DNA from 3 places in the Pseudomonas sp. CP4 genome. Region 2 is predicted to be linked to each of the others. Evidence: riboswitches for the same ligand, from Rfam matches in the RefSeq annotation. Region 2 holds a riboswitch; each other region holds the start of a gene.
What was found. A riboswitch is a leader RNA that binds a small molecule or an ion and turns the genes downstream of it on or off. The one in region 2 is predicted to bind cobalamin.
Positions count from the first base shown of each region.

Region 1: another riboswitch for cobalamin. It lies ahead of cobO (cob(I)yrinic acid a,c-diamide adenosyltransferase); the one in region 2 lies ahead of cobW (cobalamin biosynthesis protein CobW).
Region 3: another riboswitch for cobalamin. It lies ahead of ACMYUN_RS26340 (ABC transporter substrate-binding protein); the one in region 2 lies ahead of cobW (cobalamin biosynthesis protein CobW).

Region 1 covers NZ_CP180489.1:1,465,247-1,475,141, forward strand. Annotated here, with positions in the region: gene cobT (nicotinate-nucleotide--dimethylbenzimidazole phosphoribosyltransferase) at 1-73, opposite strand, end outside; gene cobU (bifunctional adenosylcobinamide kinase/adenosylcobinamide-phosphate guanylyltransferase) at 70-591, opposite strand; gene ACMYUN_RS06445 (cobyric acid synthase) at 712-2,163, opposite strand; gene cobD (threonine-phosphate decarboxylase CobD) at 2,160-3,152, opposite strand; gene cbiB (adenosylcobinamide-phosphate synthase CbiB) at 3,145-4,053, opposite strand; gene bluB (5,6-dimethylbenzimidazole synthase) at 4,050-4,700, opposite strand; gene ACMYUN_RS06465 (cobyrinate a,c-diamide synthase) at 4,697-6,079, opposite strand; gene cobO (cob(I)yrinic acid a,c-diamide adenosyltransferase) at 6,076-6,687, opposite strand; cobalamin riboswitch at 6,768-6,997, opposite strand; gene ACMYUN_RS06475 (hypothetical protein) at 7,162-7,746, shown strand; gene ACMYUN_RS06480 (PQQ-dependent sugar dehydrogenase) at 7,813-9,126, shown strand; gene ACMYUN_RS06485 (C40 family peptidase) at 9,254-9,790, opposite strand.
Region 2 covers NZ_CP180489.1:549,604-559,498, reverse strand. Annotated here, with positions in the region: gene ACMYUN_RS02290 (fatty acid cis/trans isomerase) at 1-1,935, shown strand, start outside; gene nfuA (Fe-S biogenesis protein NfuA) at 2,039-2,623, shown strand; gene cobM (precorrin-4 C(11)-methyltransferase) at 2,770-3,516, opposite strand; gene ACMYUN_RS02275 (cobalamin biosynthesis protein) at 3,595-4,008, opposite strand; gene ACMYUN_RS02270 (CbtA family protein) at 4,005-4,706, opposite strand; gene ACMYUN_RS02265 (CbtB domain-containing protein) at 4,718-4,915, opposite strand; cobalamin riboswitch at 5,038-5,257, opposite strand; cobalamin riboswitch at 5,692-5,904, shown strand; gene cobW (cobalamin biosynthesis protein CobW) at 6,003-7,067, shown strand; gene cobN (cobaltochelatase subunit CobN) at 7,071-9,895, shown strand, end outside.
Region 3 covers NZ_CP180489.1:5,827,896-5,837,790, forward strand. Annotated here, with positions in the region: gene ACMYUN_RS26330 (ABC transporter ATP-binding protein) at 378-1,142, opposite strand; gene ACMYUN_RS26335 (FecCD family ABC transporter permease) at 1,139-2,155, opposite strand; gene ACMYUN_RS26340 (ABC transporter substrate-binding protein) at 2,152-3,165, opposite strand; cobalamin riboswitch at 3,302-3,496, opposite strand; gene ACMYUN_RS26345 (ParD-like family protein) at 3,617-3,844, shown strand; gene map (type I methionyl aminopeptidase) at 3,841-4,632, shown strand; gene ACMYUN_RS26355 (ABC transporter ATP-binding protein) at 4,760-5,914, opposite strand; gene ACMYUN_RS26360 (ABC transporter permease) at 5,932-6,741, opposite strand; gene ACMYUN_RS26365 (ABC transporter permease) at 6,748-7,656, opposite strand; gene ACMYUN_RS26370 (ABC transporter substrate-binding protein) at 7,653-8,678, opposite strand; gene ribBA (bifunctional 3,4-dihydroxy-2-butanone-4-phosphate synthase/GTP cyclohydrolase II) at 8,999-9,895, opposite strand, start outside.

The DNA.
Region 1 (9,895 bases), 920 kb from region 2:
GGCGCTCGGTCGCTTGCGCAACCATCTCGGCATTCACTGTTTTGCACGGGTTCAGCCACCAGGTCGGGCTCATAACGCAGGTCCTTTCAAAGTCAGGGGCAGGCCGGCGACGGTCAGGACAACTCGCTGACAACGCTCGGCCAGAGCTTGATGCAGCCAACCGGCTTCATCGACATAGCGGCGAGTCAATTCGCCCAGCGGCACGACACCCATTCCGGTCTCGTTGCTGACAAAAATGATTTCACCCGGCAACGACGCCAGGCAATCGAGCAAGGCTTCACGCTCGGCGGCGAGACGTTCGGTGTCGTCGAGCATGAGCAGATTGGTCAGCCACAGGGTCAGGCAATCGACCAGCAGGCAGCGCTCGGCGCCGGCGGATTCGCGCAGCACGCGGGCCAGTTCCAGCGGCTCTTCGATCAACGCCCATTCAGCCGGGCGGCGCGCGCGGTGATGGGCGACGCGCTGGTTCATTTCGCCGTCCAGCGGCTGGCTGGTAGCGATGTAGGTCACCGCGAGATGGCTGTCGCTGGCGAGTTTTTCCGCCAGACGACTCTTGCCGGAGCGGGCGCCGCCGAGGATCAGTTGGAGCATGGGTTCATCCAAAAATGTGTGGTGAGACAACCGGCCCCTTCGCGAGCAGGCTCGCTCCCACAGTTGATCGCAGTTCCCTGTGAGAGCGAGCCTGCTCGCGAAGAGACCAGCCCAGACAACTCAAATCCCGCAGAGCTGACGCAACAGCCCGGTGTCCAGATGCTTCTCCACCAGATCAGCCAGTCGCTCGATATCGCGCTCGCGCAAGCCGTGGTAATCGACCTCTTGCACATCACTCAAGCCCGCCCAGCGCAGCAACGCCGCGCTCGCCTCGGGGGATTCGAACAAGCCGTGCAGATAGGTGCCAAACACCTGGCGATCGGCACTTTGCGCACCATCGCAACGACCGTCGTCCAGATGCACCGCGGGGTTTTCCAGCGCCGGCCCGGTGGTTACGCCAGCATGGATTTCATAACCGCTGACTGCGGCGTTTTCCAGCGCCAGCCGCCCGCGCACGTTGCGCAGTTGCTTCTCGGCTTCAAGTTGCGTTTCGAACGCCAGCAGACCCAGGCCGGCACTGGAGCCGGCAGCGCCTTCCAGCCCAAGCGGGTCGTGCACCTGCTCGCCGAGCATCTGCAGACCGCCGCAAATCCCCAGCACCTTGCCGCCGTAGCGCAGATGCCGATTGATTGCTGCGTCCCAACCGTTGGCGCGCAGATAAGCCAGATCGCTGCGCACGCTTTTCGAGCCTGGCAGGATGATCAGATCGGCGGCAGGAATCGCCTGCCCCGGGCCGACAAACTGCAGATCCACCTGCGGATGCAGACGCAGCGGGTCGAAGTCGGTGTGATTGCTGATGCGCGGCAGCACCGGCACCACCACTTTCAACACCTGCTCGGCCTTATCGGTCTGGCGTTGGTCGATACCGTCTTCGGCCTCAAGGTGCAGGTCCATCACGTAGGGCAACACGCCAACCACCGGTTTGCCGGTGCGCTGCTCCAGCCAGTCGAGGCCCGGTTGCAGCAAGGCAATATCGCCGCGAAAACGGTTGATGATGAAGCCTTTGACCCGCGCCTGCTCACTCGGCGACAGCAATTCCAGCGTGCCAACCAGATGCGCAAACACGCCACCGCGATTGATGTCGGCGATCAGCACAACCGGGCAATCCACCGCTTCGGCAAAGCCCATGTTGGCAATATCGCCGGCGCGCAGATTGATCTCGGCCGGCGAACCGGCGCCTTCGACCATGACCAGCGGATACGCCGCAGTGAGCCGCGCATGGGAAGCGAGCACCGCTTGCATCGCGATGGTTTTGTAATCGTGATAGGCAACGGCGTTCATCGTCGTCACCGCGCGGCCATGAATGATCACTTGCGCGCCGGTGTCGCTGTTGGGTTTGAGCAGCACCGGGTTCATGTCGGTGTGCGGCTCGAGACCGGCCGCTTGCGCCTGCACTGCCTGCGCGCGGCCGATCTCGCCGCCGTCAGCGGTCACTGCGCTGTTGAGCGCCATGTTCTGCGGTTTGAACGGCACCACCGCCACGCCCTGGCGGGTGGCCCAGCGGCACAACGCCGTCACCAAAGTGCTTTTGCCGGCATCGGACGTGGTGCCTTGCACCATCAGAGTGGTCATGGATTGTCCTTGGTGAAAGCTTGCAAAGCCTGTTCGAGACGCAGCGCTTGCGCGGCATCGGCAGGCAGGCCGAAACGCACACTGCTGTTGTGGCTGAACAGGCGCAGGAGGATGCCGCGCCGGGCGAGGAATTCGTGCAGCGCTTCGGCGTGCTCGGTGATCAGCCACTGAAACAGCGCGCAGCCACCCTGCGGTGCAAAACCGCAACGGGTCAGCAGCGCCACCAGCCGTCCGCTCGCTTCATCGCTGCGAATCCGCTGACGGGTGTGACCCTCGGTGTCTTGCAGACACGCCGTACCGAGCACCCGCGTCGGCCCGCTCACCGCCCACGGCCCGACCTGTTCGGCGAGCAGTTTGAGCAACTTGCGCTCGGCCAGAACGAAACCGAGGCGCACCCCGGCCAGGCCGAAAAACTTGCCGAACGAACGCAACACCACCAGCCCGACCTGATGGGCATAGGGCGCCAGGCTCAGTTGCGGCGTGTTGTCCATGAACGCTTCATCGACCACCAGCCAGCCGCCGCGTTGCGCCAGCCGCGCATGCCAGTCGAGCAGGCGCGCCGGGGTCAGGCTCAGGCCGGTCGGGTTATTCGGATTGACCACCACCAGCACATCGAGACTGTCGAGAAAGAACTCGACTTCCTGCTCGAGCACTTCACGGACAATGTAACCGCTGCGCCGCCAGGCTTCGGCATGCTCGGCATAGCACGGCGACAACACGCCGACCTTGCCAGCCCGGCGCAAACGCGGCAGCAGCTGGATGGCCATTTGCGAGCCGGCGACCGGTAGCACCTGCGCGGCGCCGTAATAATCGCAGGCCGCCTGTTCCAGACCGTCGTCGGTTTCCGGCAAGCGCGCCCAGGCGCGCAGCGGAATCTCCGGAATCGGGAACGGCCAGGGCGCGAGGCCGCTGGACAGGTCAAGCCAGTCAGCTTCGGCAATCCCGTAATCGAGTGCAGCCTTGCGCAGCCGGCCACCGTGCTCAAGCATAAAATTCCGCCCCCAGGCAAAGCATCAGCAGCCACAACCATACGCCGCGCTGGACCAATTGCCAGCCACGGTCGATGGATTCGGCATCGGCCGGCGCACCTTCGCCCAGTTGCGGGCGCTCATGCAGTTCGCCGTGATAGATCGCCGGGCCACCCAACTCGACGCCCAGCGCACCGGCACCAGCTGCCATCACCGGGCCGGCGTTGGGGCTGTCCCACTTTGGCGCCTGGGTGCGCCAGCACTTCAGTGCGAGTCGGGTTTTGCCGAGCAGCGCGTAGGTCAATGCCACCAGACGGGCAGGAATGTAGTTCAACACGTCGTCGATTTTCGCCGCGGCCCAGCCGAAACGTTCGAAGCGTTCGTTGCGATAACCCCACATCGCATCGAGGGTATTGCTCAGGCGATACAGGACCACGCCCGGCGCACCGGCGACGACAAACCAGAACAGCGCGGCAAACACCGCATCGCTGCCGTTCTCCAATACCGATTCGGTGGCGGCGCGGGCCACAGCGTTGCTGTCCAGTTCATCGGTCTGGCGGCTGACCAGATAGCCAACACGCTTGCGCGCCTCGTCCAGATCATCGGCGCGCAACGCCGCCGCGACCGGCGCAACATGTTCGCCGAGGCTGCGCATGCCGAGGGCGCAATACAGCGCGAGAATCTCGACGATCCAGCCCACATACGGTGCCCAGGAAAATGCCGTGGCGAGCAAGGTCAGCGGCACCACCGCGAGCACCCATGCGGTCACACCATGGCTGCGCCAGCCACGGCCGCCGGCGTTGAAGCGTTGCTCGATGCGCCCGGCCAAATTGCCGAACGCCACCAGCGGATGCCAGCGTTTCGGTTCACCGAGTAGCGCATCCAGCGCTACCGCGGCGACACTCAGCAACGCCACACTCATTGACTCACTCCCCAATAATTTTCGTACAGCAACTCGTTCAGCGGCCGCGCCTGCGCCCAGCCTTCGAGCACCAGCATCGGGGCCGGATAGAATTCCTTGACCGGGCCCAGACACAACACCGCCAGCGGCTTGGCACCGGTCGGCAACTTGAGCAAATCCGCCAAGGCTTGCGGCTCGAACAGCGAGACCCAGCCCATGCCCAGACCTTCAGCGCGGGAGGCCAGCCACAGATTCTGGATCGCGCAGGACAGCGAAGCCATGTCCATTTCCGGCAACGTGCGCCGACCGAAAATGTGTTTTTCGCGATCGTCCATCAGCGCCGCGACCAGCACCTCAGCGCAGTCGTTGATGCCTTCGACCTTGAGCTGCATGAACTCATCGCTGCGCTCGCCAAGGGCTTCGGCGGTGCGGATGCGCTCTTCTTCCACCAGATCGCGGATCTGCCCGCGCAAGGCACGATCGCTGATGCGGATGAAGCGCCAGGGCTGCATCAGGCCGACGCTTGGGGCCTGGTGGGCGGCTTCCAATAAACGTCGCAGCAGCTGCGGCTCGACGCTGCCACCGGTGAAGTGGCGCATGTCGCGGCGTTCGGCGATGGCCTTGTAGACCGCTGCGCGTTCGGCTGCGGAGAATGTGTTGTCGGTCATGGGCCTTTCGCGAGCAGGCTCGCTCCCACAGGGTTCAGGTGATCCATTGTGGGAGCGAGCCTGCTCGCGAAGGCGGCCTCACGGTCTGGCGCAAACAATGCAGCAATCGCAGTCGGATTCGACGGAAAATAAAAGTGCACATAGGAAGCTGTCATCCGCCCCTCGCGATAAACCGCCTCAGCGCCGCGCCCGCCATTGGGGCTCAACCCCCGGGCAATCGGCGTCAGCTCGGTGGTGGTCAGCGAATGGTGATACGTGTGCCCTCGCAAAGAACCTTCCGGCAATTCAACCGCCTGCAACGCCAATGCCGCCAGACGCTTCTGCATCACCGCATCACCTTTCAACAAACCGACCAGCTCAGCACGGGTGCCTTCCACGTCGGTCAGCGAATCCAGCAGATAAAGCATGCCGCCACACTCGGCGAGCAACGGCTTGCCCGCTGCGTGATGCGCGCGGATGGCTGCAAGCATCGAGGTGTTCTGCGCCAGCGCGACGTGATGCAGCTCTGGATAGCCGCCCGGCAAATACAGGCTGTCCGCGTCGGGCAATTGCGTGTCGCGGATCGGCGAGAAAAAGTGCAGCTCGGCGCCCATCGCCCGCAGCAAATCGAGGCTGGCGCCATAGGTGAAGGCAAACGCTTCATCGCGGGCGACGGCGATGCGCACACCTTTTAATAGAGGCTCGGCTTCGATGACATCAGGCGCGGCGAATTCGACCGCCGGTGGCAGCGCGACTTGGCAACTGCTGGCCAGCGCATCGGCGGCGGCGTCGAGGCGCAGATCCAGATCATTCAATTCGCTGGCCTGAACCAGGCCCAGGTGGCGGCTCGGCAATTCGATGCCGGTCTCGCGGGACAGTGCGCCGTACCAGCGCAGACCTTCGGTGAGGCTGCCTTCGAGCAATTGCGCATGGCGCAAGGTGCCGACGCGGTTGGCCAACACGCCAGCGAACGGCAAGTCCGGCTGATACTTCGCCAGGCCCAGCGCCAAGGCACCAAAGGTCTGCGCCATGGCGGTGCCGTCGATCACACCGAGCACCGGCACACCGAAGTGGCGCGCCAGATCAGCGCTGGATGGCGTGCCGTCGAACAGGCCCATCACGCCCTCGATCAGAATCAGCTCGGCCTCGGCGGCAGCTTCCCACAACAAACGGCGACTTTCCTGCTCGCCGACCATCCACATGTCCAGTTGATACACCGGCGCACCGCTGGCGCGCTCGAGGATCATCGGGTCGAGAAAGTCCGGCCCGCACTTGAACACGCGCACCTTGCGCCCTTGGTTGCGATGCAAACGGGCGAGTGCGGCGGTGACGGTGGTCTTGCCCTGACCGGAGGCCGGCGCGGCAATCAACACCGCCGGACAGTGACGTGGTTGCTTCAAAGTTCGACGCCTTTCTGCGCTTTGATCCCGGCCTGGAAGGCGTGCTTGAGCATGCCCATCTCGGTGACCGTGTCGCCCATCTCGATCATTTCCGGCTTGGCGCCGCGACCGGTAACGACCACGTGTTGCATCGGCGGACGCGCCTGCAAATCGCTGAGCACCTGATCGAGATCAAGGTAGCCGTGCTTGAGGGCGATGTTCAATTCGTCGAGCACCACCAGACCGATCGAAGGGTCGCGCAACAATTCCCGCGAGACTTCCCAAGCGGCGGTCGCCGCGGCGATGTCACGTTGGCGATCCTGGGTTTCCCAGGTGAAGCCTTCGCCCATGACGTGGAAACGCACCTGCTCGGGAAAACGGCGGAAAAACAATTCTTCGCCGGTGCTGTTGCGGCCCTTGATGAACTGCACCACGCCGCACTGCATGCCGTGGCCCATGGCACGGGCGAGCATGCCGAACGCCGAGCTGCTCTTGCCTTTGCCATTGCCGGTCAGCACCAGCACCAGGCCGCACTCGTCGGGCGAGTTGGCGATGCGTTCGTCGATCACGGCTTTCTTGCGCTGCATACGCGCCAGATGGCGTTCGTCACGCTCGGGGGAATCATTCATGGGGAGCTCTCCGTTGAGGCTGGATAACGGCGGGCAGGCACAAGAATAGACGGCAAAAAGCCTGGCATCGCCCACCGTGATGCCGCTGAGATGGATCAGGCCGGTCTCCGGGCTCATGAGCGGCATCGGCCGGACTGCGCGCCTTCCCGCTTCTTTCGAGGCAGTGGCTCAAGGCGCAGTTTTCACTCATTTACCGTTGCGGGGGCAGCGCCGGGATCGTCGTGGCTTCGCTTGAAGACCACCCTTACCGGCTTCCCTGTTTCACTCTGTCGACGCGGGGCCACAGAGCACCTGAAACAAGCGGCGAAGGTTAGAGGGTTGGGGGTGGAGCGTCAATTGAAGAGGCACATTGCGCGCAAATAGCTGCCGCTGATCAATTGTGCAGCGGCAATCTTGTGCCAGACTGTGACAAGTGATATCAAAGAGCCATGCTTTTTTTCCAAAAAGCCCACTACAACAATAAGGATGACGACGATGCAAGGCATGATCATCAGCAACCCGCGCCTGGAATTCCTGCGCCCGTTGCTGGAACGCTGGTTTGACTGTATCGATCGCTACAACACCGTTCGCGGCGACAACGACACGCCATATTGGCACGACGAAAAAGCCAATCTCGGCCTGCTCGCGGCAGCGGCGTGGATGGCGGAAATGGTCACGCTGAACGACACGGCCACGCGCAAACAGAACGAAGAAGGCGAACGCAATGCTCGCGCAGATCTGCTGATTGCCGGCGCCGAAGACCGCGCGTTCATTCAGGCCACGCAACGCTGGCCACGGGTCAACAACCTCAACCTGACCCAGGCCCTGCTCGACATCACCGCTGATGCCAAGCGCATCAGCTACGCCAGCGATCTCAAGCTCGGCTGCCTCTTTGTTGCTCCGCAAAAACCTCAGCACAGCGCCAGCCCCGAAGAATTGCAGGACATGGTTGACGACCTGCAAAAGGAACACACCTGCGCCGTGGCCTGGTATTTCCCCTACGCCTATCGCAAATTGCACAGCGACGCGGGCAACTATCATCCGGGCATCGCCGTGCTGTTCAAGGAAGCCCGCGGCTGAGCAGTTGAACCATCGGGCCTGCGCCCTCCTCTATGTTTAGGAATGCATTCATAGGGAAGATCAGCAATGCGCAAGGCCCCACTCGCTCTCATCATCGCCGTCGCTGGCGGGCTCGCCGCCTGCGGTGAAACCTCCAGCCTGCAAGTCTCCGACGGCACCGGCCCGTCGCCGAAACTGCCCGAACCGAACAAGACGCTGATCCCGACAGTCAACATCGCCCCGGCGGTGGGCTGGCCACAAGGCACGAAACCGACCGCAGCGGCCGGCACCCAGGTCGCGGCGTTTGCCGAAGGCCTCGATCACCCGCGCTGGCTCTATGTGCTGCCCAACGGCGATGTGCTGGTGGCGGAAACCAACGCGCCGCCCAAGCCTGACGACAGCAAAGGCATTCGCGGCTGGGTAATGAAGAAAGTCATGGGCAAGGCCGGCGCTGGGGTGCCGAGCCCGAACCGCATCACCCTGCTGCGTGACGCCGACCACGATGGCGTCGCCGAAACCCGCACGGTGTTTCTGCAGAACCTCAATTCGCCATTCGGCATGACGCTGGTCGGCAACGATCTGTACGTAGCCGACACCGATCGCCTGCTGCGCTTCAACTACGAGCCGGGTGCCACCGAGATCAAGACCCAACCGATCAAAGTCGTCGACTTGCCCGGCGGCACGTTGAATCACCACTGGACCAAGAACGTCATCGCCAGCAAGGACGGCAGCAAGTTGTACGTCACCGTCGGCTCGAACAGTAACGTCGGCGAAAACGGTCTGGATCAGGAAGAAGGCCGTGCGGCGATTTGGGAAGTGGATCGTGCGACCGGCAATCACCGCATCTTCGCCTCGGGCATCCGCAATCCCAACGGCCTCGCCTGGGAACCCACCAGCGGCGCGCTGTGGACAGCGGTCAACGAGCGTGACGAAATCGGTAGCGACCTGGTGCCGGACTACATCACCTCGGTCAAGGACGGCGGCTTCTATGGCTGGCCCTTCAGCTACTACGGACAACATGTCGATGAACGGGTCAAACCGCAGAACCTCGATCTGGTGGCCAAGGCCATCGCTCCGGATTACGCCGTCGGCCCGCACACGGCTTCGCTGGGCCTGACCTTCGCCGAGGGCAACAGCCTGCCGGCGCAATTCAAGGAAGGCGCATTCATCGGCCAGCACGGCTCGTGGAACCGCAAACCGCACAGTGGCTACAAAGTGATTTTCGTGCCGTTCACTGGCGGCAAACCGACCGGGCAGCCGGTGGATGTGCTGACCGGTTTCCTCGACAAGGACGAGAACGCGCTGGGCCGCCCGGTGGGCGTGGTGATCGATCAGCAAGGTGGCTTGCTGGTGGCGGATGATGTCGGGAACAAAGTGTGGCGCGTTTCGGCCAGCAAATAAGCTAAGCGCGACGCAAAAAATGTGGGAGCGAGCCTGCTCGCGAAAGCGGTTTATCAGTCAAATCATGGTCGACTGACACTCCGCCTTCGCGAGCAGGCTCGCTCCCACATTTCGTTATGCATTCGAACTATGGGTTATGCGCCAACTGTCCCGGCTGCAACACCCGCTTGGCGCTCAGATACGCCTTCTGCCAATAAGCCTTCGACAGGCTGTCGAGTTTGACCGTGCCGCCCGTGGCAGGCGCATGCACGAAGCGCCCCTCACCCACGTAAATCCCCGCATGGCTGACCTGCGAGCCGCCATTGGTGGCGAAGAAGATCAGGTCGCCGGTCTGCAAGCCTTCCTTGCCCACATTCGGCGCCTGCATGACGATCATTTCGCGGGTCGAGCGCGGCAGCGAGATGCCCGCCGCGTCGCGGTAGACGAAACCGATCAGGCCACTGCAATCAAAACCGGAATCCGGCGTGTTGCCGCCCCAGCGATAAGGCGTACCGACCAGGCCCAAGGCACGGAACAGCACGTCTTCAGCAACAGGGGAAAAAGTCTGGGTAGGTGCGAACACGATTGGCGCGCGAACCACGGGGGCTGGCGGCGGTGTACGGCTGGCGCAGGCGCTGAGCAGCGCGGCGCAAAGAATCAAGGTGAGGCGGGCCGACATCGTCATAAGCAGAACATCCTGATCTGGCTGCGGCTTTCTCTGCCGAATGGACAGAAACAAAACCGCCTGCGTCATCACGCAGGCGGTTTGCCATCAATATAGATTCAGGAT
Region 2 (9,895 bases):
CTCGGCCACAAGACGCCGCTGACGCCCAACGCCAAGCTGCCCGAAGAAATTGTTCTTGGGCTCAATCGCAACAATCTATGTCCGATGCCTGCCGAGTTCGACGGCTATGCCGGCGCGCACCCGAAAGAGGGCATGCCGCTGGCGGTCACTGGCCTGACCGACCAGCAATACCAGACCTTGCAGCGCTGGCTGGCGTCTGGCGCACCGATTGATGAGCAGAGCCTGACGCCGAGTGCGCAAGAGGCGCTGCAAATCGCGCAATGGGAAAACCTGATCAACGCCCCCGGCGCCCGGCAGAGTCTGGTCGGGCGCTGGCTGTTCGAACACTGGTATCTGGCGCACATCTATTTCAAGGACGGCGAGCCGGGGCATTATTTCCAGTGGGTGCGTTCGCGCACCCCGAGCGGCCAGCCGATCGATCTGATCGCCACGCGCCGCCCGAACGACGACCCGGGCACGCAGGTGTATTACCGCTTGTGGCCGGTGCAAGGGGTGATCGTGCACAAGACGCACATCACCTATCCGCTGAGCGCGGCGAAAATGGCCCGGATCAAAAGTCTGTTCTACAGCGGCAACTGGCAGGTCAACGCGCTGCCGGGTTACGGCCCGCAGAGCCGTGCCAATCCGTTTGCCACCTTCGAGGCGATTCCGGCGCAGGCGCGCTATCAGTTCATGCTCGATAACGCTGAATACTTCGTCCGCACCTTTATTCGCGGCCCGGTGTGCCGTGGGCAGATCGCGACCGACGTGATTCGCGACAACTTCTGGGCGCTGTTCCAGGCGCCGGAACATGATCTCTACATCACCGACCCGAACTACCGTGGCCAGGCCACGCCGCTGCTGGCGATGCCGGGGCAGAACGATGATGTCGGCAGCGTGCTGAGCCTGTGGCGCAACTATCGCGACAAGCGCAACGAGTACGAAGCCCTGCGCCGTGACAGCTATGCCGAACTGCCGGCGCCGAGCTGGTCGACGCTGTGGGCCGGCAACAACAACGCCTTGCTGAGCATTTTCCGCCACTTTGACAGCGCCTCGGTTACCAAGGGTTTGATCGGTGAGGTGCCGCAGACGATGTGGCTGTTCGACTATCCGCTGCTGGAGCGCACCTATTACCAGCTTGCGGTCAACTTCGATGTCTTCGGCAACGTCTCCCATCAGGCGCAGACGCGCCTGTATTTCGACCTGATCCGCAACGGCGCCGAGCAGAACTTCCTGCGCCTGATGCCCGCCGACTCGCGCGAGGACTACCTCAACGATTGGTATCAGGACGGCGGCCAGTTCAAGATGTGGCTCGATTACGAGGCCATCGATGACGACAAACCGACCGCGCTGAAACTCGACGAAAAAGACCCGAAACGCGACTTCGCCCTGCAGTTGCTGGCGCGCTATGGCGATCTGAACGCGCGGCCAGACCCGATCAATCGCTGTGGCGGCGCTTATTGCTCACGGCCGAATATCGATCCGGCATTGCAGAACGCAGAGCAGGCCTTGAGCCGCCTGGCCTCGCGACCGGCCGCAGGGTTGAAAGTCATCGACCAGTTGCCCGAAGCGACCTTGCTGCGCGTTGAAACCGCCAGTGGCAAGCGCGAGGTCTACAGCGTGCTGCGCAACCGTGCCCACAGCAACGTGGCGTTTTTGCTCGGTGAGTCGCGGCGCTATCAACCGGGTCTCGACACCTTGACGATCTATCCGGGCGTACTCACCAGTTACCCGAACTTCATGTTCAACGTACCGGCCGAGCAGGTGCCAGCGTTTGTGGATGCGATGGAGAATGCCCGGGATGCCAATCGGTTCGAAAAAATCGTCGAGCGCTGGGGCATTCGTCGCAGTCATCCACAGTTCTGGCTGTATTTCCACGATCTGAGCCAGTACATCCACGAAACCGATCCGGTGGAAGAGGGTGTGCTGGATATGAACCGGTACGAGAACCTTTGAGCATTCGCAGGCGTGTGCCGAGATTCTTTCCCGACAAAAATACTAGGACTTTGTCAGTCGCGCCGATTGGCGTAAACTGCGCCCAAGCCTGCGAGGAGTTTTTATGACCGCTATTACCATTACCGACGCCGCCCATGATTACCTGGCCGATCTGCTCTCCAAGCAGAACACCCCAGGCATCGGCATCCGCGTTTTCATCACCCAGCCTGGCACCCAGTACGCCGAAACCTGCATTGCCTACTGCAAGCCGGGCGAAGAGAAGCCTGAAGATACCGCGCTGGGGCTGAAAAGCTTCACCGCCTACATCGACTCGTTCAGCGAAGCTTTTCTTGACGACGCCGTTGTTGACTATGCCACCGATCGCATGGGCGGCCAGCTGACCATCAAGGCGCCGAACGCCAAAGTGCCGATGGTCAATGCCGACAGCCCGGTCAACGAGCGCATCAACTACTACCTGCAAACCGAGATCAACCCGGGGCTGGCCAGCCACGGCGGTCAGGTCAGCCTGATCGATGTGGTCGAGGACGGCATTGCCGTGTTGCAGTTCGGTGGCGGTTGCCAGGGCTGCGGCCAGGCCGACGTGACCTTGAAGGAAGGCATCGAGCGCACTTTGCTCGAGCGCATTCCTGAGCTCAAGGGCGTTCGCGACGTGACCGACCACACGCAGAAAGAAAACGCCTACTACTAAGGCGTTCGCTGCGAACATGAAAAACGGCGCCCCGTGAGCGCCGTTTTTTTATGGGGCAACATTTGCTGTGCGCTATTCGCTAGCAGGCTCGCTCCCAGATTGAAATGTATTCCCCTGTGGGAGTAAGCCTGCTCGCGAAAGCGCCTTCAAGGGCGATAAAGATGTGCATGCCCGGCGCGGTACAGCGAAGACTCGCTGAATACCTCACTGCCCAGCACCCGCCCGACCAGAATCAGCGCCGTACGTCGAAAGCCTTTGGCCTGGACCTTGTCGGCAATGTCCGCCAACGTACCTATCACCCAATCCTGATCCGGCCATGTCGCGCGATGAATAACGGCAATCGGGCAATCCGCGCCGTAATGCGGCAGCAATTCAACCAGGATCTTCTCCAGATGATTGACCCCCAAGTGGATCGCCATGGTCGCGCCGTGCTGCGCCAGGCTGGCCAGTTCTTCCCCCGCCGGCATCGCGGTCTTGTCGGCGTAACGGGTCAAAATCACGCTTTGCGAGATGTCCGGCAGAGTCAACTCGGCGCCGAGCAGCGCTGCGCATGCCGCGGTGGCCGTCACGCCGGGAATGATCTCGAAAGGAATGCCCAGCTCACGCAAATAGCGAATCTGCTCGCCAATCGCGCCGTACAGACTGGGATCTCCGGAGTGCACGCGGGCCACATCCTGGCCTTTGGCGTGGGCGCTCTTGATCAAGTCGATGATCTGCTCAAGGTGCAGCTCAGCGCTGTTGACCACGCTTTCGGCTTGGTGACCTTCCAGAACGGCCGCCGGTACCAGCGAACCGGCGTAGATTATTACCGGGCAGTTGCGAATCAGGCGCTGGCCTTTCACGGTGATCAATTCGGGGTCGCCGGGGCCGGCGCCGATGAAGTAGACGGTCATCGTTGAATCCTTGGTAAGAAGCGCAGCCGCACCTCAGATGAAGTGTGCTCATGATCGATGGCGGGGATTATCGGGATTTTATGCAGCGCCGGCCAACGCCAGCGTCGCCTGCGCATATTTCTGCCGGGGAATCAGCAGTTTCGCCGGCGCCTGGATCAGTTGCTCGGCCAGCGCCAGCGCGGCGCTTTCTGCCACGCCGTAGCAGCCGGTGCGCTCAAAGGCGATTTGCGATTGATGGCTGAGACGCTGTTGATAGGGCGCCAGCTCGGCACTGTTGAAATACTGCAGCGGCAGGTTCAGTTGGGTGGCCAGTTCAAGCAGACCCGGTTCGTCGCGCTTGAGATCGATACTGGCCAAAGCCCTGACTGCTCGCAGTTCAATGCGATGCGCCTGCAACGCCTGATCGAGTAACGCACGCAACGTACTGGCCGGGCAGCCGCGCTGGCAGCCGAAGCCGACCACCAGAGTCGGCGCTGCGCGGTCATCGGTCATGCCTGATAGTGCCCTGCGCTTTTGCGGCGGAACAACCAGGCGCTGATCAGGCCTAGAGCCAGCCAGAATGCAACGTTGGTCAGCTGCGAAGCGATTTTGAACTGGGTTTCCAATGCCTCTGGAGCGAGCATCGAATGCACCTGCGGTTGCGGCGCGCCGATTACATGCGGCACGGCGAGAATCGCCACACCAAGAAGCTTCATCAGCCAGTGACGACTGAAGGCGATCAGTGCCAGGCCGACGGCGGTCGAAGCGGCAGCGCCGATCCACCAGATCTGCCGCGATGCCAGATCGGCGGCCGCAGTGCCCGGCAATTCAGGTGGCAGGCCCAAGGTCGGCGCGAGAACGAACGTCGCGTAACCGGCCAGACCCCAGAGCAGTCCTTGCGAGGTCTTGGTCGGCGCGCGCAGGGTGTACAGACCGGCAAGCATCAAGGCGAAACCCACCGCCACCACCAGATTGCCGCCAGTGGTCGAGACCACCCGCTGCCAGCCGTCTTCCGGCTCCCAGGCTTCGCCATCGTGGCTGTGCGCGGCAGTGCCAGCGGCGTGTTCGTGGACTTGCGCGACCGGTTCGGATTTCTCGAAGGTTTCCGCCTCCAAAATCAGTGGCGAAACCCAGAAACTCTGCAGCAAGGTCAGCAGCAGGGCGGCCAGCAAGCCGCTGAAGCCTGCGGTTTGCGCGATACGCTTGATCATCTCGGCAAGCCTCAGTGGCACGGGAACGCAGCGCTGTGGCGGGTATCGTGGGCGGCGTTGTGCACCGCTTCGATGTGCGAGAAACCGGCGAACCAGACAAGGCTGGCACCGAGGATCGAGGCGAAGAGGGCGGCGGCCACGCGTTGGCCGAGTGTGGTACTGCTGGAAATGTGGTCAGTGTGGCTAACGGTATTGCTGATGATCGACATAGCGCTTCCCTCTGAAATGTCAGCGGGTAAACAGAGCGCATGAAAATCCCTGCGAGCCGGGCACGCAGGGATTTCGAACAGCGCCCGCCCACCGCGGGTTTGTTTGTGGTCAGCGGCGCTTGCGCGCGCTGGGTGTTGCGGGCCGGTCTCCGGGCTCACGAGGGGTTGGCACGAGGCCGATCTGCAAGCGTCACCTTCCCATGCCGGGGCACAGTGGATCTGACGCTTCGCTCGCTTACCGTTGCGGGGGCAGCACCGGACTGACATGGCTTTGAGTAAAGCACATGATTCACCGGTTTCCCGTTTCACCCTGTGAAGGGCACCCGAAACAAGGTGGGCAGGAGAACATGGGTTTGGGTTTTTAGTCAATTTCCGGGGGCGGATCCGTTGCTGCGGGGGGGCGTTTTTTTCGGGTGTTTTTGTGTGTATATCCGTTGCTGCGGTAACGGCTGCTTAGGGTTTCGCCCTTACGGCGACTCACTTTTTTTACAAACGCCTAAAAAAAGTAAGCAAAAAAACGCTTGCTCCTACGTTCGGCCCTCGCAGGCTCGGGTTCCTTCGCTCCGGGATCGGTCCCGTAACGAAGGTGCCCCGAGTTCCAGCGAGCGGGCCGTACGCCGGGGCAAAGCCTTTTGGTTCCTTTTTGCTGGGCCGGCACTCCGGCGTTTGAAAAAGGGACTCGCTGTAAGAGCGAAACCATAGGAAGCCGTTACCGCAGCAACGGATATACCCCCAGTTTCAGACTCACCGACCATTGACCCACGACGGACCCATGCGTAGCCTTGCGCTTTCGAGGTTCTTCGGCACTCGCCGAAGCTAAGAAGGGAACGCGGTCGAAGCCGCGGCTGCCCCCGCAACTGTGAACGGTGATGTTCGTTGCCACGCCACTGCCAGCTCAACCGATGAGCCAGCGGGAAGGCGCAGCGAATGCCAAGCCCCGCGCCTGAACGCCGTCAGCCAGGAGACCTGCCTCGTCACAGATTCTCACTACAACCGGGCGGGGTGATCCGGTGGCGAATGCTTCCGGCGTGCACGCGCGCTGCCGGTTCTCGTCCCGTATGCCCGCCGCTTGCCAAAGGGCATACCGATGAAAACACTGGCCAAACTCCCCGTCACCATCGTCACCGGTTTCCTCGGTTCGGGCAAAACCACGCTGCTACGGCACATGCTCGATAACGCTCAGGGCCGGCGCATCGCGGTGATCGTCAACGAGTTTGGTGAGCTCGGCATCGACGGTGAAATCCTCAAGCAATGCACCATCGGCTGCACCGAAGAAGAGGCCAGTGGCCGTGTTTATGAGCTGGCCAACGGCTGCCTGTGCTGCACGGTGCAGGAAGAGTTCTTTCCGGTAATGCGCGAACTGGTCGCCCGTCGCGGTGACCTCGATCACATCCTTATCGAAACCTCCGGCCTGGCCCTGCCCAAGCCGTTGGTGCAAGCCTTCCAGTGGCCGGAAATCCGCAGCGCCTGCACCGTCGACGCAGTCATCACCGTAGTCGACAGCCCGGCTGTTGCTGCTGGCACCTTCGCCGCGTTCCCGGATCAGGTCGATGCCCAGCGCAAACTCGATCCGAACCTTGATCACGAGTCGCCGCTGCACGAATTGTTCGCCGATCAACTGGCCAGTGCTGACCTGGTCATCCTCAACAAAGCCGACCAGACCAGCGCGGAAGATCTGGCTCGGGTGCGCGCTGAAGTCGCCGAAGAGCTGCCGCCAGCGGTAAAAATCATCGAAGCCAGCAACGGCCGCCTGCCGCTCGACGTGTTGATCGGCCTCGGTACCGGCTCTGAGGAGCATATCGACAGCCGCCACAGTCACCACGATCACCACCATGACGGTGATGACGACGATCACGATCACGACGCCTTCGATTCGATCTCCATCGAACTGCCGCAAGCCGATGAAAGCCTGCTGCTCGACGCGCTGACGCAACTCGTGGTGCAACACGGCATTCTGCGCGTGAAAGGTTTCGCGGCGATTCCGAACAAGCCGATGCGCCTGTTGATCCAGGGTGTGGGCACGCGTTTCGACAAGCATTTCGACCGCCAGTGGGGTGCCGAGGAAGCGCGCGTCACGCGCCTGGTGCTGATCGGTCAGGAACTCGATGCCGTGCAACTCGAAGCGCAACTGCGCGCCGCGCTCAGCGTTTAAGCCATGCACCTGCTCAGGACCCAGCCCGGCGGATTCGTCTCGGACGACAACATTGCCGATCTCGGACAAACCCCCGCCGAGCTGGTGATCCTGTGCAGCGGCGATTCCAGCCTGGCGCTGCTCGCCGAGGCTGCGCAGCAATTGCCCGATGACTACCCGAGCCTGCGTCTGGCCAACCCGATGCAGGTGCAGAATCATGCCTCGGTCGATCTGTACGTGGACGAAGTGCTGCGCCACGCCAAGGTCATTCTGATCTCACTGCACGGCGGCATTGCCTATTGGCGCTACGGCGTCGAGCGGCTGGTCGAGTTGTCCGAACGCGGCGTGCAACTGATTCTGGTGCCTGGCGATGACCGCCCGGACCCCGAGCTCAGCGACTTGAGCACGGTCAGCGCCGAAGTCCGCGATCGACTCTGGCAATTTCTGCGTCAAGGCGGCATGGGCAATGCGCTGGATTTCTTCCATTGCCTGGGCAACCAATGGTTCGCCCGCGATTACCCGTGGAGCGAGCCGCACACCCTGCCGCGCACGGCGATTTATCACCCACAGAAAACCAGCGCTGGCCTGAGTGACTGGCAAGCCGATTGGCTGCCCAATCAGCCCGTGGCGGCGCTGTTGTTTTATCGCTCGCATTTGCAGGCGGCGAACACGGCGTTCATCGATGTGTTCTGTCAGCGTTTGCAGGCAGCCGGACTCAATCCGCTGCCGATCGCGGTGGCCAGTCTGAAAGAACCCGGCTGCCTGTCGGTGGTTGAGGACTGGCTGGATGAAGTCGAGGCGGGGGTGATTCTCAACACCACCGGTTTCGCTCAGTCCAGTCCCGAGGCGCCGCATCTGCGCCCGTTCCGCCGCAACATCCCGGTGATTCAAGCGATCTGCGCTCAGGACAACGAACCCGGCTGGCGCGACAGCGAGCAGGGCCTGGGGCCGCGCGATCTGGCGATGCACATTGCCTTGCCGGAACTCGACGGGCGCATCATCAGCCGACCGATCAGCTTCAAGGATCTGGCCTGGCGCAGCGAGCGCAGTCAGTCCGATGTGGTCTGCTACCGCGCTCAGCCCGAACGCATGGATTTCGTCGCCGAACTGGCGCGGCGTTGGGTTGCTTTGGCACGCGTGCCGAACGGCGAAAAACGCATCGCCCTGATCCTTGCCAACTACCCGACCCGGGACGGCCGCATCGGCAACGGTGTGGGCCTCGATACGCCGGCGGCGGCGCTGAACATCCTGCGGGCATTGCGTGCCGAAGGTTATCCGATCACGGCTGAATTGCCCGACACCGGCACCGAGCTGATCCAGCTACTGCTCGGCGGCGTCAGCAATGACCTCGACAGCCTCGATCTGCGTCCCTGTCAGCAGAGCCTGGCGATGGACGATTACCTGGCAATGTTCAACGCGCTGCCGGAGGCAAATCGCGCGGCGGTGGTCGAACGTTGGGGATCACCACACAACGATCCGATGTGCCGCGACGGCCGCCTGATGATCGCCGGTCTGCGTTTCGGTCTGACCTTTGTCGGCATTCAGCCGGCCCGGGGTTATCAGGTCGATCCGAGCGCGGTGTATCACGACCCGGATCTGGTGCCGCCGCACGGTTATCTGGCGTTCTATTTCTGGTTGCGCAACACCTACGGCGCTCACGGCGTGATCCACGTCGGCAAGCACGGCAATCTCGAATGGCTGCCGGGCAAGGGCGTTGGGCTATCGGAAAACTGCTGGCCGGATGCGTTGCTCGGGCCGCTGCCGAATATCTATCCGTTCATCGTCAACGACCCGGGCGAGGGCGCTCAGGCGAAGCGGCGTACCCAAGCGGTGATCATCGACCACCTGATGCCGCCGCTGACCCGCGCCGAAACCTACGGGCCGCTGCGCAATCTGGAGTTGCTCGCCGACGAATATTACGAGGCGCAACTGCTCGATCCGCGCCGCGCCCGTGAGCTACAGCGCGACATTCTGCAATTGGTGCGAGACACGCAGATCGACCGCGAACTGCAACTGGATGCTGCGCTGGACAGCGACGCCGATGCGGCGATCTGGTTGCCGCGTCTGGACACTTATCTGTGCGATCTGAAGGAATCGCAGATTCGCGATGGGTTGCACATATTTGGCGAATCGCCGAGCGGGCGCTTGCGTATCGACACGTTGCTGGCGCTGCTGCGCATCCCGCGCGGAGACGGCAAGGGCGCGCAGTCGAGCTTGTTGCGAGCGTTGGCCAAGGCGTTTGAGCTCGGTTTTGATCCGCTGGATTGCGCGTTGGCCGATCCCTGGAGCGGCCGGCGGCCGACCGAGTTGCAGACCATCAGCGAAGAAGTCTGGCGCACCGCCGGCGACACCCGCGAGCGCCTCGAATTGTTTGCCGCAGACCTGATCTCCCAGACACTACAAAATCCCTGTAGGAGTGAGCCTGCTCGCGAAGGCCTCGGGTCCGGCAATTCAGTTTTGAATGACACACCGCTTTCGCGAGCAGGCTCGCTCCCACAGGGGCCAGGGTGGTCTGATGTGAATGAGATCATCCAGTCCCTGCGCGAAGTCGTCGCCCCGCGCCTCGACGCTTGCGGGCCGGCTGAAATGCGCGGTCTGCTCGACGCCCTCAGCGGTCGTTTCGTCCCCGCCGGCCCCAGCGGCGCGCCCAGCCGTGGCCGCCTCGACGTGTTGCCCACCGGGCGCAACTTTTACTCGGTCGACGTGCGCAATCTGCCCACGACTACCGCGTGGCGCATCGGATTCCAGTCGGCAACGCTGATTCTCGAACGACACTTGCAGGATCACGGCGATCACTTGCGCCAGCTCGGCCTGTCGGTCTGGGGCACCGCAACCATGCGCACCGGCGG
Region 3 (9,895 bases), 700 kb from region 2:
CAAGCTCACTCCCACAGGATTTCGCGCTACACCCGCGATCCCCGGCAACCCACAAATCCAATGTGGGAGCGAGCCTGCTCGCGAAAGCAGTCTGTCAGCCACAAATAAATCGCCCGACCTGCCACCTTCGTGAGCAAGCCCACTCCCACAGGATTTCGCGCTACACCCGCGATCCCCGGCAACCCACAAATCCAATGTGGGAGCGAGCCTGCTCGCGAAAGCAGTCTGTCAGCCACAAATAAATCGCCCGACCTGCCACCTTCGTGAGCAAGCCCACTCCCACAGGATTTCGGTTGTACTAAAGAATCCCGGCAACTCCACAAATCTCATGTGGGAGCGGGCTTGCTCGCGAAGGCGGTCTGTCAGCTACACATGCATCAAGCAAGGAAACGCAATATCGGCGCACCATCGAACGGGTCCGTCAGGTAGTGCGCCCTGACTCCGAAAGTCGTCTGCAACCGCTCCGGCGTCAGCACGTGCAACGGCTCGCCCAATGCCACCAGACGCCCGCGCTCCAGCACCGCCAGGCGATCGCACTTGAGTGCCTGATTGAGATCGTGCAAGGCGATCAGCGTAGTCACCGGCAGTGCGCGCACCACTTGCAGAATGCTCAACTGATGCTGGATGTCGAGGTGGTTGGCCGGTTCGTCGAGCAGCAGGATCTGTGGGCGTTGTGCCAGAGCGCGGGCGATGTGCACGCGTTGGCGTTCGCCGCCGGAGAGGCTGCGCCAGAGGCGGTTGCGCAGGTGCACGGCGTCGACGTCGACCAGCGCTTGCTCGACGATCGCATCATCGGCGGGCGACCACGGTTGCAGCGCCGATAACCACGGCGTACGGCCCAGCGCCACCGCGTCGAACACGCGAATGCCATCGTCGGTATCGGCCTGTTGCTCAACCACCGCGAGTGTCTGCGCGATGCTGCGCCGTGACATCTTGCCCAGCACCCGACCGTGGAGTTGCACTTGGCCCACGCTCGGTTCACGCAGCCCGGCCAGCAATTTGAGCAACGTGGATTTCCCCGAACCGTTTGGCCCGACAATGCCCAGGGTCTCGCCGCGCTGAACGTCGAGGCTGACACCGTTGAGCAACTCGACACCGCGCACTTTGAAGCCCACACCCGCACAACTCAGAACCGTGTTCATCGCGCCGATCTCCGGCCTACCAGAATCAGCGCGAACACCGGCGCGCCGACCAGCGCGGTGATCACGCCGACCGGAATCACCTGCCCCTTGATCAGGGTGCGCGACAGCACATCGGCGGCAATCAGAAACACCGCGCCGCCCAGTGCACTGGCGGGCAGCAGACGCGCATGCCCCGTGCCGAGCAACAACCGCGCTGCGTGGGGAATCACTAGGCCGACAAAGCCGATCGAGCCGACGATCGACACCATCACCGCCGTCACCAGCGCTGCGCAGCCGATCAGCAGGATCTGTACGCGACGCACTGGAATGCCGAGGGATGCCGCCGAATCCGCGCCAAAGGTGAACGCATCCAGCGCCCGGCGATGCCACAGGCACACCACCAAACCCAGCAGCGCCACCGGCACCGCCAGCCACACCGACGGCCAGCGCACACCGCCAAGATTGCCGAGCAGCCAGAACATGATGCCGCGTGCCTGTTCCGAACTGGCCGAGCGGGTGATCAGAAACGCGGTGAGGGCATTGAACAATTGCGAGCCGGCGATCCCAGCGAGAATGATCTGCCCGGTGCCGCTGGCCGAGCCGCTGACCCGCGCCAACAGGATCACCAGCGCGAACGCCGTCACCGCACCGGCAAAGGCACCCGCCGACAATGAAATCGCCCCGGCGCCGACGCCGAGCAGGGCGACCATCACCGCGCCGGTCGAGGCCCCCGCAGAAATGCCCAGCAGATACGGATCGGCCAACGGATTGCGCAGCAGCGATTGCAGGATTACGCCACAGGTCGCCAGACCGGCACCGCAAGCTGCTGCGACCAAAGCGCGTGTCAGGCGATAGTTCCAGACAATGCCTTCGTCGATCGGGTCGAGCACATAGCCGGCGCCCCACAGCTTGTTGGCCAGCACCTGCAACACCACGCTCGGCTCGATCGAAGTCTCACCAATGGCCACGCCGCCGGTCAGCGCAACCGACAGCGTCAACAGCACCAGCAGCAAACGGATCAGGCGTCTGCTCATTGCGACAGGTCGTAGCCGTTGATGGCGCTGGCCAGTTGTGCGAGGCCATCGAAGGTGCGCAGGCTGGCCTGCATGGCCATGGCGTCAAGGATGATGATGCGATTGTGCTTGACCGCGTCCATGTTGCGCGTCACCGGATCGCTGCGCAGGAAGGCGAGTTTCTTCTGATAGTCGTCCGCCGGGAAACGCCGACGATCCATGCGCGCGATCACCAGAAATGTCGGCTTGGCCTTGGCGATGGTTTCCCAGCCGACGGTTGGCCATTCTTCATCCGACTCGACGACGTTGCGCACGCCGAGGGTGCTGAGCATGAAATCGGGAACGCCTTTGTGCCCGGCGACGAATGGCTCGATGTCCATTTCGGCGCTGGAGAACCAGACCAGGGCGCTGACGTCTTTGCGTTGCTTTTTTTTCGCCGTGGCGATCGACTGTGCGAGGCTGGCTTTGAGCTGCTCATTGAGCTGTTCGCCACGCGCCTGCACATCGAAAATCGCTGCCAGTTGGCTCACGCCTTTGTAGATGCTGTCGATGCGAAACGGCGCCAGCCGCGTGCCGTCCGAGCCGACGAGGTTGTCCTTGGCTTCGCAATCGGAGGGCAGCAGATAGGTCGGAATCTTTAGTTCATGAAACTGCTCGCGGGTGCCGACCGCGCCTTGCGGGCCGACCATCCATTCCAGCTCCACCGCAACCAGCTCCGGACGTTTGCCGATCACCGCTTCGAAACTCGGCTCGTTGTCGGCGAGGCGCTCGACCCTGTCGTTCTGCGCGTTGTATGTGCCCAGCACGTCGTTGAACCACAACGAGGTGCCGACGACTTTGTCGCCCAGGCCCAAGGCATAAAGCATTTCCGTACCGGCCTGGCCGATGGTCACCGTACGCGCGGGCGCGTGCTGAAAGGTCAGGCTGCTGCCGCAGTTTTCGATGGTCAGCGGATACGCAGTCGGCGCCGCTTGCGCCAAGGCACAGAGGCTCAGACCGGTGAGCAGGGTAGCAACGCGGGGCAGCAGCATGGGGCAGTCTCCAGGGGAACCGTACGGGGAGGGCGGGTACGGTTGGAAACACACCTCGGGCGCGGTCGTGGAAACTGCGCAAGGCCGGCACGGGGAAAACGCGCACGGCACGATGTCCTTCCCGGACACCCCGCCGGTTAGTCGTCATTGTGCCGGCAGGTCTCCTGACTGGTGCGTCGTCGCCATGCTCCGGCCTTCCCGGGTTTCACCCAGTGGCAGTCAAGGAGCAGGCTCGGCACCTACAGTTGCGGGGGCAGTTCCGATTGATGCTGTGCAAGCATTTCGGATTCCCTATTAATTCCGTGTGGAAACCGGCGGCGGCATGGTAGTCGATTTGCGCGGTGGAGGGGGAGGCGAATCTGCCACAGCGTCGATTTTGTCGTCGGCATTGCAATCTCCCGTATGCACTGATTAATATACGATCCATATACACATCGTATCGGATTCATATATGGGCATCGTAAAGATTTCAGAGGACATGCACGAGAACCTGCGTATCTCCAGCAACGCCCTCAGCCGCTCGATCAACGCGCAGGCCGAGCACTGGATGCGCATCGGCATGCTCGCCGAGCTGCATCCCAACCTCGACCACAGCGCCATTTGCCGCCTGCTGATCCGCGCCGAACAGAACGGCGGACTGGATCTGCAACAACTGACTCAGGAAGCCGTCAGCGCATGAGAAACCAGATCAAAATCAACACGCCGGCCGACATCGAAAAATCCCGCGCCGCCGGCAAACTCGCCGCCGAAGTGCTGGCGATGCTGGTGCCGCATGTGAAGGCCGGCGTGACCACCGATGAACTGGATCGGCTGTGCAACGACTACATCGTCAATGTGCAGAAAGCCGTGCCGGCGAACGTCGGGTATCACGGTTTTCCGAAAACCGTCTGCGCATCGGTCAATGACGTGGTGTGCCACGGGATTCCGTCGGGTACGCCATTGAAGGATGGCGATATCGTCAACCTCGACATCGCCGTGATCAAGGACGGCTGGTTCGGTGATACCAGCCGCATGTATGTCGTGGGTGAGGCGAGCCCCGAGGCGCAGCACTTGATCAAGACCACTTACGATGCGATGTGCGCGGGCATTCGCGCAGTCAAACCGGGCGCAACGCTGGGGGATATCGGTCATGCGATCCAGAGCCTGGCGGAGGCGGAGGGCTTCAGTGTAGTGCGCGAGTACTGCGGTCACGGCATCGGCAAGGTCTATCACGATGAGCCGCAGATCCTGCATTACGGCTTCCCCAATCAAGGGCTGAAGCTCAAGGCCGGGATGATTTTCACCGTGGAGCCGATGCTCAATGCCGGCAAGCGCCATGTGAAGAACATGCCGGATGGCTGGACCGTGCTGACCAAGGATGGCTCGTTGTCGGCACAGTGGGAGCATATGGTGGCGGTGACGGAGAGCGGGTTTGAAGTGCTGACGGCTTGGCCGGATGAGGTTGAAGGGTATTCCCCGATTCATTGAACAATACCGAACCTGTGGGAGCGAGCTTGCTCGCGAATGCGGTGCGTCATTCAACATTAATGGTGACTGACACGGCCTCTTCGCGAGCAAGCTCGCTCCCACGGGGAATTTCACTGGATTGGAAGTTTTAGTGAGCACCCGCTGCTTTGTTAAGGTCGCTTTCAGTCCACTCGGTATAAACACACGCATCCGCCGTCGCCCAGCGCACCCGCACCGGATCCCCAGCCTTGAGTGGCATGCCGGCGGCCGACAGCGCTTTCACCGTCATCGACGTCCCGCCCGCCGTCACCACGCTGCAGGTCTGGCTTTCACCGAGAAACAGCACCTCCACAACATTCGCCGACACCTCATTCCAACCCGCCGCGAGCGGCTCATCACTCGCTTGCTGCACACTCAGCGCCACAGCCTTTTCCGGCCGCACCATCAGCAGAACATCCTGATCAGTGTGCAACCCAGCCGTCAGCCGAATCGACAATGACTGCCCCTCGAAACTCGCCGCTGCATTGCTCTGCGCCTTGAGCTTGAGGAAGTTCGAGTTGCCGAGAAACGACGCAACGAACGCATTCGGCGGATTTTGATAAAGGTCATAACCACTGCCCAGCCCGACAATCTTGCCGTGGCTGAAAATTGCGATGCGCTGGGACAGACGCATGGCTTCTTCCTGGTCGTGCGTCACGTAAACGATGGTGATGCCCAGGCGCCGGTGCAGTTGGCGCAGTTCGTCTTGCAGGTCTTCGCGCAGTTTTTTATCCAGCGCACCGAGTGGTTCGTCCATCAACAGAATGCGCGGCTCGTAAACCAGCGCCCGGGCGATGGCGACACGTTGTTGCTGACCACCAGAGAGTTGCGAAGGGCGGCGATGGGCGAACTGTTCCAGCTGCACCAGTTTCAGCATGGCGTCGACGCGTTTGTCGCGCTCGGCCGCCGCCAGTTTGCGAATCGCCAAAGGGAAAGCGATGTTGTCACGCACCGACAGATGCGGGAACAGCGAATAGCGCTGGAAGACCATGCCGATGTCGCGCTTGTGCGGCGGCACATTGACCAGCGACTGGCCGTTGACGAGGATCTCGCCGCTGCTCGGTGTTTCAAAGCCGGCGAGCATCGACAGCGTGGTGCTTTTGCCCGAGCCGCTGGAGCCGAGGAAGGTGAGGAATTCACCGTCCTTGATGTCCAGCGAGATGTTGTCGACGGCAGCAAAATCGCCGTAGTGCTTGTTCAGGTTGCGCAGGCTGACCAGGGGTTTGTCGTTCTGCTGGGATGCGTCTTTGATCACGGCACTCATGTCGTACTCCTGGGCGCTCAGGCGCTGATTTCATTGCGCCGGCGCAGGGCGGCGGCGATCACCATGACCAATACCGACAGGCCGATCAGCAGCGTCGAAGCGACGGCGATCACCGGGGTCAGGTCCTGGCGCAGGGTGGTCCACATTTTCACGGGAAGGGTTTGCAGGGTCGGGCTGGCCATCATCACGCTGAGCACCACTTCGTCCCACGAAACGAGGAACGCGAAGAGGGCGCCGGCAACCATGCCTGGGCGTATCGCCGGGAACGTCACCTTGAACACCGCTTGCAAGCGCGAGGCACCGCAGATCACTGCAGCGTCTTCAATCGACTGATCGAACAGCTTCAGCGAGTTGATGATCGAGATGATGGTGAACGGCAGCGCGACGATCACATGGCTGACCACGAAAGCGAACATGGTCCCGGTGTAGCCGAGCTTGAGAAACAGCGCGTAGACCGCCACGGCAATGATCACCAGCGGCACGATCATCGGCAGGGTGAACAGGCCGTAGAGCATCTCGCGGCCGGGAAAGCGCCCGCGCACCAGCGCAAACGCGGTCGGCAAACCGAGGGCCACGGCGCAGATCGTGGTCAGCACGGCGACCTTGAGGCTGGCGGCAGCGGCGTTCATCCAGTCGGGGTTGGAGAAGAACTGGCCGTACCATTTCAGCGTCCAGCCCGGTGGCGGGAACACCAGCCACTGCGAGGAGCCGAACGACAGCAGCACGATGAACACGATCGGCAACAGCAGGAACAGACCGATCAGTCCAGTAGTGGCGTAGAGGCCGAAACGCATGCGCCGGCTCATGGCATTGGGGGTCAGGAGCATGTCGTCTTACCTCGCGTTACTGGCGCCAACCGGGGATTCCGGTTGAAGCTTCAGGTAGAAGTAGAACAGCACCAAGGTGATTGCGATCAACAACGCGGCGCCGGCACTGGCCAGGCCCCAGTTGAGGAACGATTGCACCTGCTGAATGATGAACTCCGGCAGCATCATGTTCTGCGCCCCGCCCAGCAAAGCGGGGGTGACGTAGTAACCGAGCGACATCACGAACACCATCAAACCCCCTGAGGCCAGGCCCGGCCGGCACAGCGGCAGGAACACCCGGAAGAAGTTGGTCCACGGACTGGCGCCGCAGATCGAGCCGGCCTGCAGGATCATCGGGTCGATAGCCTGCATGGTCGCCTGCAACGGCAGCACGATGAACGGGATCATGATGTAACTCATGCCGATCACCACGCCGGTGAGGTTGTGCACCATCTCCAGCGGTTGATCGATGATGCCCATCGCCATCAAGGCCTTGTTAATCACGCCCGAGGCTTGCAGCAGCACCAGCCAAGAATAAGTGCGGGCGAGCAGGCTGGTCCACATCGACAGCAGGACGATGTTGAGGATCCAGCGCCCCCAGCCGCGCGGCACCAAGGTGATCGCCCAGGCCAGCGGAAAGCCCAGCAGCAGACTAAACAACGTCACCAGCCCGGCCACCGAAAAGGTGTTGAGCAGCACCCGCGCATAGGCCGAATTGGCGAACAGTTGTTCGTAGTTGCCAAGGCCAGGCACAGGTTCCAGCACACCGCGCAGCAGCAGGCCAATCAACGGCGCCAGAAAGAACAGGCCGAGGAACAGCAGCGCCGGGACGAGGTTGCCGGCGCCGCGCCAGCGTTGCTTGAAAGCCGAACCGGCAGCGCCAGGGGCGCTCCCGGTGGCCGTGGAAGGACGAGGCGCAGTGGCCGCGATTTTCATTTGACCAGCCATTCGTTCCACCGTGTCGCGATAGCCGGACCGTTCTTGGCCCAGTAAGCGAAATCAAGGGTGATCTGATCCTTGGCGTAAGCTGTCGGCAGGTTGGGGGCCAGCGTCGAATCCAGACGCTCCACACTGTCGAGGTTGACCGGCGCGTAGGCGGTCAGGTTGGAGAAGTCGGCCTGGCCTTTGGCGCTGCTGGCATTGGCGAGGAACTTCATCGCCGCGTCCTTGTTTTTCGAGCCTTTGGGAATGACCAGAATGTCGGCCATGACCAGGTTCTGTTTCCAGCTCACGCCCACCGGTGCGCCGTCTTCCTGCAAGGCGTGCACGCGACCGTTCCAGAACTGGCCCATGCTCGCTTCGCCGGATGCCAGCAGTTGCTGCGACTGCGCGCCGCCGCCCCACCAGACGATGTCTTTCTTGATGGTGTCGAGTTTCTTGAAGGCGCGATCAAGATCCAGCGGGTAGAGCTTGTCAGCCGCAACGCCGTCGGCCAGCAGCGCCAGTTCGAGCACGCCGGGGCTTGGCCATTTGTACAGGGCGCGTTTGCCGGGGTAGGTCTTGGTGTCGAACAGCGCGCTCCAGTCCTGCGGCTTGTTGGCGCCGAGCTTGCCTTCGTTGTAGCCGAGGACAAAGGAGAAGAAGAACGAACCGACACCGTGATCGTTGACGAAGCGCGGATCGATCTTGTCGCGCTGGATCACTTTGAAGTCGAGGGGTTCGAGCAGGCCTTCGGCAGCGGCGCGCAGGGCAAAATCGGCTTCGACATCGACCACGTCCCACTGCACGTTGCCGCTTTCGACCATGGCCTTGAGTTTGCCGTAGTCGGTCGGCCCGTCTTGGACGACGGTGATGCCGCTGGCCTTGCTGAACGGATCGGCCCAGGCCTGTTTCTGCGCATCCTGGGTGCTACCGCCCCAGCTGACAAAATTCACGCTTTCGGCAGCCATTGCAGCCTGGCCGGTAACGCTGAGCAGTCCCGCGAAAAAGATCGCGGTTGCAGCTTTGTTCAACACCATGTTCACGCCCTCATTGTTGTGTTTTTGAGCGGGCCTTGCGTTGTTGCCCGCCTGTCGGGAGCAGTAGCTGGACGGTTTTTCGGTTCGTCCGGTCTATGGAATATCATATTATGGTATTCCAAACTTTGTGCAAGCACTTTGCCTTACCGGTTATCTGGCGGATAAGCTTTTTGTCGTTCGACAGAATTTGGTTTGAAGCGCGGATCCCTTGTGGGAGCGGGCTTGCTCGCGAATGCGTCGGGTCAATCAACACTGATGTCAGCTGACAGGACGCCTTCGGGAGCAAGCCCCCTCCCACAGAGAATGTTGTTTCAAGTGGGTTATTCGCTGAAGGGAATGCTTTCAACCACCTCAAGGTCATACCCGGTCAACCCGGCATATTTCAGCGGTGGGCCAAGGTGGCGCAGCTTGCCCACCCCAAGGTTCTGCAGAATCTGCGCCCCCGTCCCGACCTCGGAATAGATCCGCGACTGCGAACGGCTGAACTGCCGTGGCGGCTGTGTCAGCTGCGGCACGCGCTCCAGCAACGCCCGCGACGATTCATGGTTGGCCAGCACCACCACAACCCCATGACCTTCCGCCGCGACCCGTTGCAGCGCCGCCCACAGCGTCCAGTTCGTCGGCCCGCTGTACTCGGCACCGACCAGATCGCGCAGCGGATCGATCACGTGCACGCGCACCAGTGTCGGCTCTTCACGACGCAGGTCGCCCATGACCATCGCCATGTGCACGCCGCCCTCGATGCGATCTTCGAAAGTGATCAAACGGAAGGTGCCATGCACCGTCGGCAGCTCTCGTTCACCGATGCGTTCGATGGTGTGCTCGGTGCTCAGGCGGTAGTGGATCAGATCAGCAATGGTGCCGATCTTGATCCCATGCTTGCGCGCGAACTGCTCCAGATCCGGACGGCGGGCCATGGTGCCGTCGTCGTTCATGACTTCAACGATGACCGAGGCCGGGGTGAAACCGGCCAGGCGCGCCAGATCGCAACCGGCCTCGGTGTGCCCGGCGCGGGTGAGCACGCCACCTTCCTTGGCGCGCAGCGGGAAGATGTGGCCGGGCTGCACCAGGTCTTCGGCGCGGGCATTCGGCGCGACGGCAGCGGCAACGGTGCAGGCCCGGTCTGCCGCGGAAATGCCGGTGGTCACGCCAACTGCCGCTTCGATCGACACAGTGAATGCAGTGCTGAATACACTGCCGTTGGCAGGCACCATTTG